3 regions of the Streptomyces sp. NPDC007991 genome follow, and region 2 is predicted to be linked to each of the others. Evidence: riboswitches for the same ligand, from Rfam matches in the RefSeq annotation. Region 2 holds a riboswitch; each other region holds the start of a gene.
The links. A riboswitch is a leader RNA that binds a small molecule or an ion and turns the genes downstream of it on or off. The one in region 2 is predicted to bind cyclic di-AMP.
Positions count from the first base shown of each region.

Region 1 (4,417 bases), on a different contig from region 2:
GAGACGTCGAGGGCGGCGGCGACGGCCAGGCTCGCCGTGGCCGTCTTGGCCCAGGTGAACACGGTCGCCCAGCGGCGGATGTCGGTGCGGGGCCGGGGCCGCAGGAACTCGGCGGCGAGCAGGACGGCGCAGCAGGCCAGGGTGAGCACGAGCAGCGCGACGGTCACATGGCGCAGGATGCCGCGGTCGTCGACGTTCCACAGGTACAGGCGCGCGCTGTCGGAGCTGATCAGCCGCGCCCCGGCCAGCGCCGACAGGGCGAGCGCCCCGCCCACGAGCCAGTGGTCGCCGCGCCCCTCGGCCACCTGCCGCACATCGAAGCGGGCCAGGGCGAGGAGGTACAGCACGAGCCCCAGCCAGAACAGCACGAGCGCCGCGTGGGCGAGCCAGGCCACCGACTCGGCGGCGGCGAGCGTGGCGCCGAGCACGGCGAGCCCCTGCGTGGCCAGGCAGCGCGCGAACACCGTCCCGGGCCTGCGCCGCCCCCCGTCCTGCACAGGTCGGGCCAGCGCGACGGGCCAGGGCAGCAGGGCCAGCACCAGCAGGGCCGCGGCCAGACCCTGCGCGCCGACCGCCGAGAAGCCGGTGCCGAGTACCGCCGTCGCCGCCACGGTGGTGAGGGTGGCCGTCGCCACGGTGTCCACCAGGCCCGGCACCCCCGCGTACGACCGCAACGTCGTGCCGGCCAGCGGCAGCCGCAGGGTGAAGTCCACGGCGAGCATCAGCCAGGCCGCGCAGGTCACACCGAGGGCGATACGGGAGAGGACGCCGTACCCCGCCAGATCCAGACCGACGGACAGGGTGCCGGTCGTCAGCACGGCTGCGCTGGCGGACGGTGCGCGCTGCGCCCACCAGGCGGTGGAGGGGGAGGGGCCGGGCATGGCCCGATGCTAGGAGGCGCCGCGCGCGTTGTGAGCGGGGCACGCGCGCGGGCGCCTCAAAAACGCGAGAGCACCCGCACGCGCGCGTGCCTTCAACGGCCTGCGGGACCTCAGGCCGGCCGCACCACGCTGTGGATCGCCGACTGGCCGTCGTAGTAGATCGACTCCTCGCGCACATAGGCGCCGGGCTTCGGGGCGTGGATCATCATGCCGTTGCCGATGTAGATGCCGACGTGGCTGATGTCGTCGTAGAAGAAGACCAGGTCACCGGGCTGGGCGTCGGCCAGCGAGACCGTGGTGCCGGCGTTGACCTGGTCGTAGGTCGTGCGCGGCAGGGTGACGCCCGCGGCCTTCCAGGCGGCCTGGGTGAGGCCGGAGCAGTCGTAGGAGCCGGGGCCGACGGCGCCCCAGACGTACGGCTTACCGATCTGCGCGCGGGCGAAGGCGAGCGCCTTCTCGGCCTTGGTGGCGTACGAGGAGTCGGCCGGGGCCGTCGAGGAGGACGTGCCGGAGCCCGCCGAGGAGGAGCCGCTGTCCTGTTGCTGGGCGGCCTGCTCCTGCGCCTTCTGCTGCGCGGCCTGCTGCCGGGCCAGCTCGGCGGCCTTGCGGGCGGCCTCCTGCTGCTTCTCCCGCTCGATCGCCGCGAGCCGCGCCTTCTCCTCGGCGGTCAGCTTCGACAGCAGTTCGCGCGCGTCGGCGAGTTTGCGCTGGACGGTGGCCTTGGCCGTCTTCAGGTCGCCCTGCGTGTCGGTGAGCGTCTCGAGGCTCTCGGTGGCCTCCTGACGCTTCTTCATCGTCTCGGACTGCTGGGTGACGTAGTCGTCGACCGCGACCTTCTGACGGCCGGTCATCCGGTCCATCAGCTGGGTCTGGTCGAAGTAGTCCTGCGGGGTGTCCGCGAGCAGGAACGTCGCCGTGTCCGGGGCGGAGGCGCCGGTGCGGTACTGGGCGGCGGCGAAGGAACCGAGTTCCTCCCGTGCCTCGTTGAGCTTCTGGGTGCGCTGGGCGACGTCGTCGAGGAGGGTGTCGACGCGCTTGCGCTGCTTGGTGGTCTTCTCCTTGGCCGAGTTGTACTTGTCGGTTGCCGACTCGGCCTGGCGGTACAGGTCGTCGACCTTCTTCTCGACTTCCTCGAGACTCGGCTTGTCGTCGGCCTCGGGGGCGGCGTTGGCCGACTGGGACAGCAGGGCGACGGATGTCAGGGCCGCCGTTGCCAGGGCGGGGGTCCGTATGCCTGCGACGCGCGTACCAGCGGGACGCGACTTGCGGTGCGACGCCAAGGGAGGCGACTCCTTCCATGCTCCGCCTACCGGGTTAGCTGTCGGGTTCGGGCGGGTACATCGGAAGGGTTGCCCTACGGCCGCCTCCGCGAAGGGAGTCCGGCCGATTCACCCCAGAGTTCTCGGTTGGGTCCCCGGCTCCGGCTGCCGCTGCGGCACACCGGACTCGGCGGAGGCCGCGCGGCCCGGCGACGTTCGCCGGTGGGGGTCGTGCGGCCTGCCCGCACGGTAGCCAACTCGTGTGGCCCTTGTGAAGGTTGATGGGCGATATGCCCGATACATTTTCGTGACCTTACCTGAGAGCGTCGCCGAGAGTCATCGGTGCAGGGGGGTTGGTCACGGGTTCGTCATAATTGTGACGGCCGTAGCGCTCCGTGACCATGCGGGGATGAAGGGTGACGAGGGGGTGCTTTCGGCGATGTTCTCAGGGCGGCAGCGGGCTGTCAGTGGGGCGCCCTAGACTCGGAGAGCGATGAGCAGCCTCTTTGACGACAGCTTCCTGGCGGACCTCCAGGCCCAGCGGGGCCCCGCGGACGAGCCCCCGCCGCCACCCGAGGACGATCATGTACCGGAGCCGGTTCCGGACGATCTGTTCGGCGGGAAGTTCGACGCGCCCCCGGACCGGGACACCTACTACCGCGACGGCGCCCCGCGCCCGCCGGTGGACACCGCCGCCCTCCTGGAGGGGCTGAACGACAACCAGCGCGCCGCCGTCGTCCACTCCGGCTCCCCGCTGCTCATCGTGGCCGGCGCCGGCTCCGGCAAGACCCGCGTGCTCACGCACCGCATCGCCCACCTGCTCGCCGAGCGGGGCGTGCACCCGGGCCAGATCCTCGCGATCACCTTCACCAACAAGGCCGCCGGCGAGATGAAGGAGCGCGTCGAGCAGCTCGTCGGCCCGCGGGCGAACGCGATGTGGGTGATGACCTTCCACAGCGCCTGCGTGCGCATCCTGCGGCGCGAGAGCAAGAAGCTCGGCTTCACCTCCTCGTTCTCGATCTACGACGCCGCCGACTCCAAGCGTCTGATGGCGCTGGTCTGCCGCGACCTGGACCTCGACCCCAAGCGCTTCCCGCCCAAGTCCTTCAGCGCCAAGATCAGCAACCTGAAGAACGAGCTGATCGACGAGGAGGACTTCGCCGCCCAGGCCACGGACGGCTTCGAGAAGACCCTCGCCCAGGCCTACGCGATGTACCAGTCGCGGCTGCGCGAGGCGAACGCCCTCGACTTCGACGACCTGATCATGACGACGGTCAACCTGCTGCGCGCCTTCCCGGACGTCGCCGAGCACTACCGCCGCCGCTTCCGCCACGTGCTGGTGGACGAGTACCAGGACACCAACCACGCCCAGTACGCCCTCGTCCGGGAACTCGTCGGCACCCGCGAACACCCCGTCGACGTACCGCCGGGCCCGGAGGACGTCCCGCCCGCCGAGCTGTGCGTCGTGGGTGACGCCGACCAGTCGATCTACGCCTTCCGTGGCGCGACGATCCGCAACATCCTCCAGTTCGAGGAGGACTACCCGGACGCGACGACGATCCTGCTGGAGCAGAACTACCGCTCCACCCAGACGATCCTCAGCGCGGCCAACGCGGTCATCGAGCGCAACGAGTCCCGCCGCCCCAAGAACCTGTGGACCAACGCGGGCGCGGGAGCCACGATCACCGGCTATGTCGCCGACACCGAGCACGACGAGGCGCAGTTCGTCGCCGACGAGATAGACCGCCTCACGGACGCCGGCGAGGCGAAGGCCGGCGACGTCGCCGTCTTCTACCGGACCAACGCCCAGTCCCGTGTCTTCGAAGAGGTCTTCATCCGCGTCGGCCTGCCCTACAAGGTCGTCGGCGGCGTCCGCTTCTACGAGCGCAAGGAGGTCCGGGACGTCCTCGCCTACCTGCGCGTGCTGGCCAACCCGGAGGACTCGGTGCCGCTGCGCCGGATCCTCAACGTCCCCAAGCGGGGCATCGGAGACCGCGCCGAGGCGATGATCGACGCCCTCGCCCAGCGGGAGAAGATCAGCTTCCCGCAGGCGCTGAAGCGCGTGGACGAGGCGTACGGCATGGCCGCGCGCTCCACCAACGCCGTCAAGCGGTTCAACACGCTGATGGAGGACCTCCGTACGATCGTCGAGTCCGGCGCCGGACCGGCCACCGTGCTGGAAGCCGTCCTGGAGCGCACCGGGTACCTCGCCGAGTTGCAGGCCTCCACCGACCCGCAGGACGAGACGCGGATCGAGAACCTCCAGGAACTCGCCGC
Region 1 covers NZ_JBIBJD010000007.1:190,346-194,762, forward strand. The annotation lists gene ACFZDA_RS21530 (hypothetical protein) at 1-881, opposite strand, end outside; gene ACFZDA_RS21535 (NlpC/P60 family protein) at 992-2,161, opposite strand; cyclic di-AMP (ydaO/yuaA leader) riboswitch at 2,170-2,343, opposite strand; gene pcrA (DNA helicase PcrA) at 2,634-4,417, shown strand, end outside.
Region 1: another riboswitch for cyclic di-AMP. It lies ahead of ACFZDA_RS21535 (NlpC/P60 family protein); the one in region 2 lies ahead of ACFZDA_RS19600 (NlpC/P60 family protein).

Region 2 (4,417 bases):
CCGCACCCGGGAGCAGGTGAGCGCGGACATCGAGCGCGACAAGATCCTCACCGCCCAGGAGGCGGTGGAATACGGCCTGGTGGACCGGATCGTCCCCCATCGGGGGGCCACCCTGGCGCCGCCGACCGGAGAGTGAGCCGCCGGTGCTCCCGCCCGAACTGCCGCCGCTGCCCGCACTGACCCGCGCCGAGGCGGAGTTGATCGACCGTTACCTGGAGGTCGTCGACCTGCTCGGCCGGATCAACCCCGCCCTGCCCGGCGACACCTACCGCGGACTGCGCGCCGCCCAGGCCCTGGTCGGCAAGGCGACCGCGCTGCGCGACGCACTGACCCTGATGCACCAGCGGGGCGAGACGGAACTGCACGCCGGCACCCTCGGCCGGGCGCTGCGGGTGCTGGACGGCGAGCGGCGCACGGCCCGCGTCACCCTGCCCCCGGAGTCCGTCAGTTGACCTGTTCCGCCGGCCCGGACGCCCGCCGCGCCGGCGAAGCGTCCGGGCCTGAGTCGAAACGGTCCGAACGGCGTACCTCTGTTCGGAGTAGACGCGAGACTTTTTTCCGGGCCCTCACAGTTGCGGAACGCGCGTGACCCGGGGGCGGAATGGGACATTCCATCGCTGGTCCGGCGGTCCGTGGACCTGTGGACGGCGGGTCGAACACAGACGTGTCCACCCGAACGGGCGAGTGGTGAGTAACAACACAAACCCCCGGTTCCATTGGGATTTCCGGACAAGCATGCGTCAAGATCCCTGACTGACGACAAGCCCCCGCCACAGCGGCGGGGCGGTCCGGGCGGACGCCGAGTCCTGCCGCCGCCTGGATGACCGGTCGACAGGAGTGGATCGGCAGGAGTGGAGGACCCAAGCACGACGGGTCGCCGGGACGGTCACGCCATGACCGGGCCCGAGCAGCCCTTGGGGTGAAGCCGCGTCAGCGGCCGGGCAACTTCGCCAGCCCGAATCCGACAGGTCATCCTTCACAGGCGGCTGACGAAGGGTTGCGCATGACTGCGCTCAATCGTGTCCCGTCGCTGATGGTCCGGGCCGGTACGGCCTCGGCCCTCACCATCGCCGCCGTGGGCGGCTCGATCGTGGCCCCCGGCCTCTCCTCCGAGGCGGCGGCAGCCACACCAGCGACCAAGGCGCTCCAGATCGCGGCCTCGAAGAAGGGATCGCCCTACCGGTACGGGGCCACCGGCCCGCACCGGTTCGACTGCTCCGGCCTCACGCTGTACTCGTTCAAGAAGGCGGGCAAGAAGCTGCCCCGCACGGCCGCCCAGCAGTACAACAAGACGCGCCACATCTCCGCCAAGAACCGCAAGGCGGGAGACCTGGTGTTCTTCCACTCGGGCAGCAGCGTGTACCACGTCGGTATCTACGCGGGTAAAAACAAGCTCTGGCACGCCCCGAAGAGCGGTGACGTGGTGCGGTTGCAGAAGCTCTGGACCAAGAGCGTCTGGTACGGGCGCGTGAAGTGATCCGCCCGGCGTGCGGCGGCGCCCCTGACGTGCCGCCGCACGCCGGAGCGTGACACGGCCTTATGTGGTTACCCGTCCCCCATGGCCGAGCACCGTCCCTGCACCGCACGCGGCGAGACCCCGCTCCAACGCGCCGACCGGAACTTCGTCGAGCTGCTCCAGGAGCTCCGGGTCACCCAGACGGGCGTACAGATCCTGTTCGCGTTCCTGTTGTCCCTCGCGTTCACCTCGCGCTTCACGTCCCTCGACACGGTCCAGCGCGTCACGTACGTCATCACACTGCTGCTGGCGGTCCTGGCCGCGGCGCTCTTCACGGCGCCGGCCGCGCTGCACCGCTTGCTCTTCCAGCAGGGCGCCAAGCCGCGCATCGTGCAGGTGTCCTCACGGCTGGCCACCACCGGCCTGGTCGTGCTGGTGTTCGCCTTCAGCGGTTCCGTGCTGCTGGTGGTGGATGTGACGACCGGTCGGGTCGGCGGCATCGCCGCGGGCGCCGCGACGTTCCTGGTCTGTGTCGGCCTGTGGGGGCTGCTCCCCCGGCTGGTGCGGCGGGCGGGCCCGCGCGACGAGACGCAGGGCGGCTCCGGGCGACCGGAAGCCACCGCCGAGGAACCGGCCGCGTCGAGCGCCGCCCGGATCCCCACGCCCCTGCGCGGCACCATCAGGCAGCCCTCAGGGGTTCGAGAAGGAGCAGCACACCGAGAAGTGTCAGCGCGGCACCGGTGATCCCCTCGACGGCCCGCGCGGCACGCGGCTCGCGCAGCCACCGGCCGAGCCGGTCGACCAGCAGCGCCACGGCCGGGAACCACAGCAGGGCGAGGACCACGACGATCAGCGCCAGCAGCAGCGTCCGGGGCAGCGCGGGACTGCCCGCGGGCACGAACTGCGGCAGCAGGCTGAGGAAGGTGATCGGCGCCTTCGGGTTCAGGGCGTTCGTGACGAAGCCCTGCCGCAGGGGACGCGCGGCGGACGAAACGGTTCCGGTGGCTTCGGCGGCCACGGCACCAGTCCGGCGCGCTCCCGTGGCCACGGCACCAGTCCGGCGCGCTCCGGTGGCTTCGGCGGCCGGGACGCGGGGCCTCCGCAGCGACCACAGCGTCCGCGCCCCCAGGTACAGCACATAGCCGCCGCCCATCAGCTGGAGCGCGCGGAACAGCGCGGGCACGGCGGCCAGGACCGCGGCGACCCCGGCCACGGCCAGCGCGGTGTGCAGCAGCAGCCCGCCCGCGACACCGAGGGCGCAGACGATGCCGGCCCGGCGGGAGACCAGGGCGTTGCGCACGACGACGGTGAAGTCGGCGCCCGGCATGGCGACCATGCCCGCGGCCACCCCGGTGAAGGCGATGAGTTGTGCGTCCATACGGCCAGCCTGCCTGGGCCGAGCCTTCAGGTGGTACTTCGATTATCCTGGATCAGCCTTAAGCATCTCTTTGGTCTGCGGAGGTCAGCGGCATGTACGACCCGGCCCGGCTCGCGGCGCTGGTCGCCGTCGCGGAGGCCGGGTCCATCACCCGGGCCGCCGAGCGCCTCGGCTACACCCCGCCCGCGCTCTCCCAGCAACTGGCGAAGCTGGAGCGGGAGGCGGGCGTGGCGCTGCTGGTCCGGCATCATCGCGGGGCGCGGCTGACGGGCGCGGGCGAACTGCTGGTGGCCCGGGCCCGGCGCGTCCTCGACGAGTTGGAGCGGGCCCGTCACGAACTGGCCCGGCTGACCGGTCTGTCGGGCGGCCTGTTGAGGCTCGGCACGTTCCAGACGGCGGGGATCCATCTGCTGCCGCCGGTGCTCAGCGCGTTCCGCCGGGCTCATCCGGATGTGGAGCTGTCCGTCGCCGACTACGAGCCGCCGGCCGGTGTCACAGCCGTGGCCGCCGGCGACATCGACCTGGCCCTGACCCACACGTACGAGCCCGCCGACGCCCTGGTGCTCCCCGCCTCCGTCCGCTTGGAGCCGGTGCTGGTCGAGGAACTGGTTCTGGTGACCGCCCCGGGTCATGCCCTTGCCGACGGCACGTCCAGGCTTGCGTTGACGGAGCTGGCGGGTCAGCCACTGATCAGCATGGCGCCGGAGCATCCGTCCCGGCAGGGTGTGGAGGCGGCGCTGGCGAGGGCCGGGGCCAGCCCGTCGGTCCTGGTCTCGACGCCCGGGTACGCGCTGGTGTGCGCGCTGGTCAGCGCGGGGCTCGGGGTGGGCGTCGTACCGGAGATGGTGGCGCGGACGACGGTCACGCCGGTCGGGGTGCGCGCGCTCGGGGCGGGCGAGCTGCGCCGTACGATCTCCGTCGCCTACCGGGGCGAGGAGGCGGCGCCTGCGGTGGAGGCCTTCCGGGCCTTGTTGCGCGGGGCGTTCGGCCGCGCGCGGCACACGTCACCGACGCGGTGAGCTCACGGCTCCTGCCGCCTGGCCACCGGTACGGGCTGCGCCGGGACGGTCCACGGGAGTTCGACCGAGATGGTCTTGCCGCCCTCGCGGGTGGGGCGGATCCTGAGCCTGCCGCCGCACTCGGCGGTCAGCCAGCGGATGATGACGAGGCCGCGGCCGTTGTCCTGCTGGACGGCGGCGGGCAGGCGTCTGGGGAAGCGCGGATGGCTGTCCGTGACACCGATGCGCAGGTGTTCGTCGCGGTCGAGTGCGAGGTCCACCGTGAAGGTGGGCGACTGTCCGAAGGTGTGCTGGACGGCGTTCGTGGCGAGTTCGGAGATGATGAGCCGGACGGTGTCGGACACTTCCGTGTCCGCAGGCAGGCCCCACTCCGCCAGCGTGTCCACCACGTAGGCGCGCGCCGCGGAGACCGAGGCGGGATCGCTCGGCAGAGTGACGGATGCTTCCAAATGGTCTGCCATGGCGACGTCGTCCCTTTCCGATGGGACCGCAGTCCGACACGGAGCGGAAGGTTCGAGTACGGTCCCGGACTGGTGCTTCGTCGCCAGAGTGCCACCAGAACAC
Region 2 covers NZ_JBIBJD010000006.1:436,940-441,356, forward strand. The annotation lists gene ACFZDA_RS19590 (ATP-dependent Clp protease proteolytic subunit) at 1-136, shown strand, start outside; gene ACFZDA_RS19595 (hypothetical protein) at 144-452, shown strand; cyclic di-AMP (ydaO/yuaA leader) riboswitch at 788-1,000, shown strand; gene ACFZDA_RS19600 (NlpC/P60 family protein) at 1,004-1,477, shown strand; gene ACFZDA_RS19605 (DUF6328 family protein) at 1,559-2,200, shown strand; gene ACFZDA_RS19610 (LysE family transporter) at 2,136-2,834, opposite strand; gene ACFZDA_RS19615 (LysR substrate-binding domain-containing protein) at 2,927-3,853, shown strand; gene ACFZDA_RS19620 (ATP-binding protein) at 3,856-4,314, opposite strand.

Region 3 (4,417 bases), on a different contig from region 2:
GGCGACGACACCCTGTCCGACCGGTCCCTCGCCGCGCTCATGCGGGTGGTGGACGCCGGGGCCCAGCACCTCGTGGTGACGGGCCGGCCGGCACCGAGAGTGCGGCCGCTCCTGGACGACCTCGGCTGCGGGGGGCTCGCGGTGTGCGGGCAGGGCGCGCAGGTGTACGACGCCGGTGCGGACCGGCTGCTGTGGTCCATCACCCTGGACCGGGAGCTGGCGGAGACCGCCCTCGGCAAGATCGAGGCCGAGGTGGGGCAGGTGTACGCCGCGGTCGACCAGGACGGGGTCGACGGCCTCACGCTCATCGAGCCCGGCTATCTCATGCCGCACCCGACCCTGCCGGCGGTACGGGTCGACCGGCGCGACGACCTGTGGGGCGAGCCCATCAGCAAGGTGCTGCTGCGGCATCCCCACCTGTCGGACGACGAGTTGGCGACGACGGCCCGCTCGGTTGTCGGTTCACTGGCGACGGTGACGATGTCGGGGCCCGGCACGGTCGAGCTCCAGCCGTGCGGCATCACCAAGGCCACCGGCCTGGCGCTGGCCGCCGAACACCTGGGGCTGCGGCCGGCGGACACCATCGCCTTCGGGGACATGCCCAACGACATCCCGATGTTCGACTGGGCCGCCCACGGTGTCGCCATGGCCAACGCCCATCCCGAACTCAAGGCCGTGGCCGACGAGATCACCCTGTCGAACGAGGACGACGGCATCGCCGTCGTCCTCGAACGACTGCTGGACGGGACGGCTCAGTACGGGCCGTTGACGTTGTCGATCGAGCCGTAGCGGGCCGCCGCGTAGTTGCAGGCCGCCGTGATGTTGGCGACCGGGTCGTACGGGTCGAAGGAGGTGCCGGCCACGTGGTAGGCGGCGAAGGTCGGGTCGATGACCTGGAGCAGACCCTTGGACGGGGTGCCCTGGGCGGCGTTGGAGTCCCAGTTGTTGATCGCCTGGGGGTTGCCGGACGACTCGCGCATGATGTTGCGGTAGATGCCGTCGTACGAACCCGGAATCCCCTTCTGCGCCATGATGTCCAGCGCCTCGCGGATCCAGCCGTCCAGGTTGTCCGGGTAGGTCTTCGCGGAGGCCTGGGTGGCCTGGGCGACGCCACCCGCGGGCTTCGCGGCCGGCTTGGCGGGGGCGGAGGACTTGGTCGCCGTCTTCGTCGCGGCGTCCGCCTTGGCCGTCTTCACCGTGAGCTTCAGACCCGGGTGGATCAGCTGCGGGTTGTCGCCGACGGCGGCACGGTTGTCCTTGTAGAGCTGCTTCCAGCCGCCCGGCACGTCGTATTTGTCCGCGATGCGGGCGAGGGAGTCGCCCTTGGCGACGGTGTACGTGAGGGACGTGGCGGGCTGGGCCGCCTGCGGCACGGACTGCGCGACGGTGGGCGCGCTCCGGGCCGGCTCGGCGGCGCCGGCCTGCGTCGCGCCGATCAGCGGCAGGGCGAGGGCCGCTCCGCCGGTGCCGATGGCCACGACACGACGGGTGAGCCGACTGGTTCTGGTGCGACGGTGCTTGCCTCGGGGCATGGCGATGTTCCTCTCCGCCGCCTGCGAGGTGAGCTGTCGGGTTCGGGCCGGGAGGTGCCCGGCCGCCCACGGCGCTGTCGCTCCGTGGGCGGCTTCACCCCGAGCCGGTCCGCTGTGCGGACCGGCGACGTACCTGGGTCCCCCGCTCCTGCCCTGCGTGAGTGGGTGGGTTCGTGTGGGAAGTCCGGGCGGGGGCAGGATTCGGCGTCCGCCGGACAGGCCCGGAACGTATGCGAGAGCACATGTCGGGAACAAGCACCGGAGTCACATATCGAGTGGTTGACCTTGGTCAGGGGCTTATGGGGCACTTGATCCTTTGCTGAAGCCAAGGCTCAACTTGCGTGCGGCGGAAGGGGGTACGGGCCGGTGCCGGAGTGGGGCGTCACAGGGGATAACGTGATTCAACTCACTGATCACGAGTCCTTGGGGCAATGTGCGCGAAGGGGATTCGCTTACCTATTGCGGCAAATCGCACATAGGCCATTACCTCCCGGTAAGTCGATAAATGTCTGCTCTTATGAGCTGATCAAAAACATAGCGGTCGTGATCGGATACCAACCGGCCTGTAACCCTGGGCGCTGGTGGTGATCGAAAGGTGACCGGATACGCTGACTCGAGTGATGGCAGCGACCTATCGACAAACCGTGTGATCACCGGCAGACACAGCAGACAGGAGACCCCTCGTGACCGACGTCGGGCCGTTCGGGCTGAGCGTGCGGGACCAGGCTCTGGAAGCCGATGTCCAGACCGGGTTGGCGGCTGTCGAGGAAGGCTTGCTCGAGGCCACCAAGAGTGAGGTGCCCTTCATCACGGAGGCCGCCCAGCACCTGGTCCGGGCCGGCGGCAAGCGGTTCCGTCCGCTGCTCGTGATGCTCACCGCCCAGTTCGGCGACCGGTACGCGCCCGGGATCGTGCCGTCGGCCGTCGTCGTGGAGCTGACCCACCTCGCCACGCTGTACCACGACGACGTGATGGACGAGGCCGCCGTGCGGCGCGGGGTGGCGAGCGCGAACGCCCGCTGGGGCAACTCCGTCGCGGTCCTCACCGGTGACTTCCTGTTCGCCCGCGCCTCGCACATCCTGGCCGACCTCGGCCCGGAGGCGGTGCGGGTACAGGCCGAGGCGTTCGAACGGCTGGTGACCGGCCAGATCCTGGAGACCGCCGGACCGCAGGACGGCCGCGACCCGGTCGAGCACTACCTGGACGTGCTGGGCGGGAAGACCGGCTCGCTGGTGGCGGTGTCGTGCCGTTTCGGCGCGATGATGTCCGGCGCCGACGAGACGGTCGTGGATGTGCTGACCCAGTACGGCGAACGGCTCGGCGTCGCCTTCCAGCTCGCGGACGACGTCCTGGACATCGCCTCCGACTCCCACGAGTCCGGCAAGACGCCCGGCACCGACCTGCGCGAGGGCATCCCCACCCTGCCGGTGCTGCGGCTGCGCGAGCGCGCGGCCCGGCTCGGACTCGCGGACGACATCGCCCTGTGCGAACTGCTGGACTCCGATCTCACCGACGACGACCGGCACGCCGAGGCCCTGCGCCTGCTGCGGGCCCACCCGGCGCTGGAACAGGCCCGTCGGGACACCGTCCGCTACGCCCAGGACGCCCGCTCGGCACTGGCGCCGCTGCCCGAGTGCGCCGCGAAGACGGCCCTGGTGGAGCTGTCGGACGCGGTGGTGCACCGGGCCGGCTAGCGCGTTTTCCCCCACGACCCCTACGGGTCGGGGGAGAAGCCGCCCTGTCGTGTCATACCGCAGCAGTACGTGGAGTTGAGCCCCGGGTCTGACGTATCTCGCCCGCCGATTTGGTCAGATGGTCACCACGGAAAAACACCACTCCTCACCAGTTCGGGTGAGAATGGCGGCTCAGGGACGAGTGCGTGCACGACACGGACAGCCGCCGCCGACCACGGAGGTAGGGCACACATGGCACCGTACGCATCCGACGACAGCACGACCGCCGGGGAGGTCGACGAGCAGCGCTCCGGGCGGCGCAAAGCCGCGCGGTACATCGTCCCGGTCACGGTGGTGGGGGTGGCGGCCGCGACGATCGGGCTGGTCCCCGCACTCGCCGACTCCGGTGACCCCGACCTCCCGAAGATCACCGCACAGCAGCTCATCGAGAAGATCGCCAAGTCGGACGTCCAGCAGCTGTCCGGCACCGTGAAGATCAGCACGGACCTCGGCCTGCCGGACCTCGGCGGGCTGGAGAGCAGCCTGATGTCCGGTGCCGCGAGCCCGGACCGGGGCGGCTCCTCGGCCGACCCGACGGCCAAGCTCACGGAACTGGCCTCCGGCACGCACACCCTGCGCGTCGCGGCCGACGGCCCGGACAAGCAGAAGCTGTCGCTGCTGGAGAACGCCGCCGAGTACAGCATCGTCCACAACGGCAAGGACGTCTGGGGCTACGACAGCAAGTCGAACGAGGTCTACCACGGTACCGCCTCCGACAGCCCGGAGCGCGGCAAGGACCAGCAGCCGCCGGCCACGCCGAAGGACTTCGCCGAGGAGGCGCTGAAGGCCACCGGCGACACGACCTCCGTGACCGTGGACGGCACCGCCCAGGTCGCCGGCCGGGACGCCTACAAGCTGGTCATCAAGCCCAGGCAGTCCGGCTCGACGGTCGGCGCGGTCACCGTGGCCGTGGACGCGAAGACCGGCATGCCGCTGAAGTTCACGCTGACCCCGGCGAGTGGCGGCGCCGCCGTCGTCGACGCGGGCTTCACCAAGGTCAGCTTCGGCAAACCGGCCCCGTCGACCTTCGACTTCACCCCGCCCAAGGGTGCGAAGGTCACCGAGGAGAAGGACGCCGGCAAGGACTTCCGCAAGGGCTCCGGCAAGGAGTTCGGAAAGGGCTTCGAGAAGGGCGGGCCGCGCGAGCACGCC
Region 3 covers NZ_JBIBJD010000020.1:126,447-130,863, forward strand. The annotation lists gene ACFZDA_RS38760 (Cof-type HAD-IIB family hydrolase) at 1-789, shown strand, start outside; gene ACFZDA_RS38765 (transglycosylase SLT domain-containing protein) at 753-1,532, opposite strand; cyclic di-AMP (ydaO/yuaA leader) riboswitch at 1,536-1,710, opposite strand; gene ACFZDA_RS38770 (polyprenyl synthetase family protein) at 2,216-3,226, shown strand; gene ACFZDA_RS38775 (outer membrane lipoprotein carrier protein LolA) at 3,458-4,417, shown strand, end outside.
Region 3: another riboswitch for cyclic di-AMP. It lies ahead of ACFZDA_RS38765 (transglycosylase SLT domain-containing protein); the one in region 2 lies ahead of ACFZDA_RS19600 (NlpC/P60 family protein).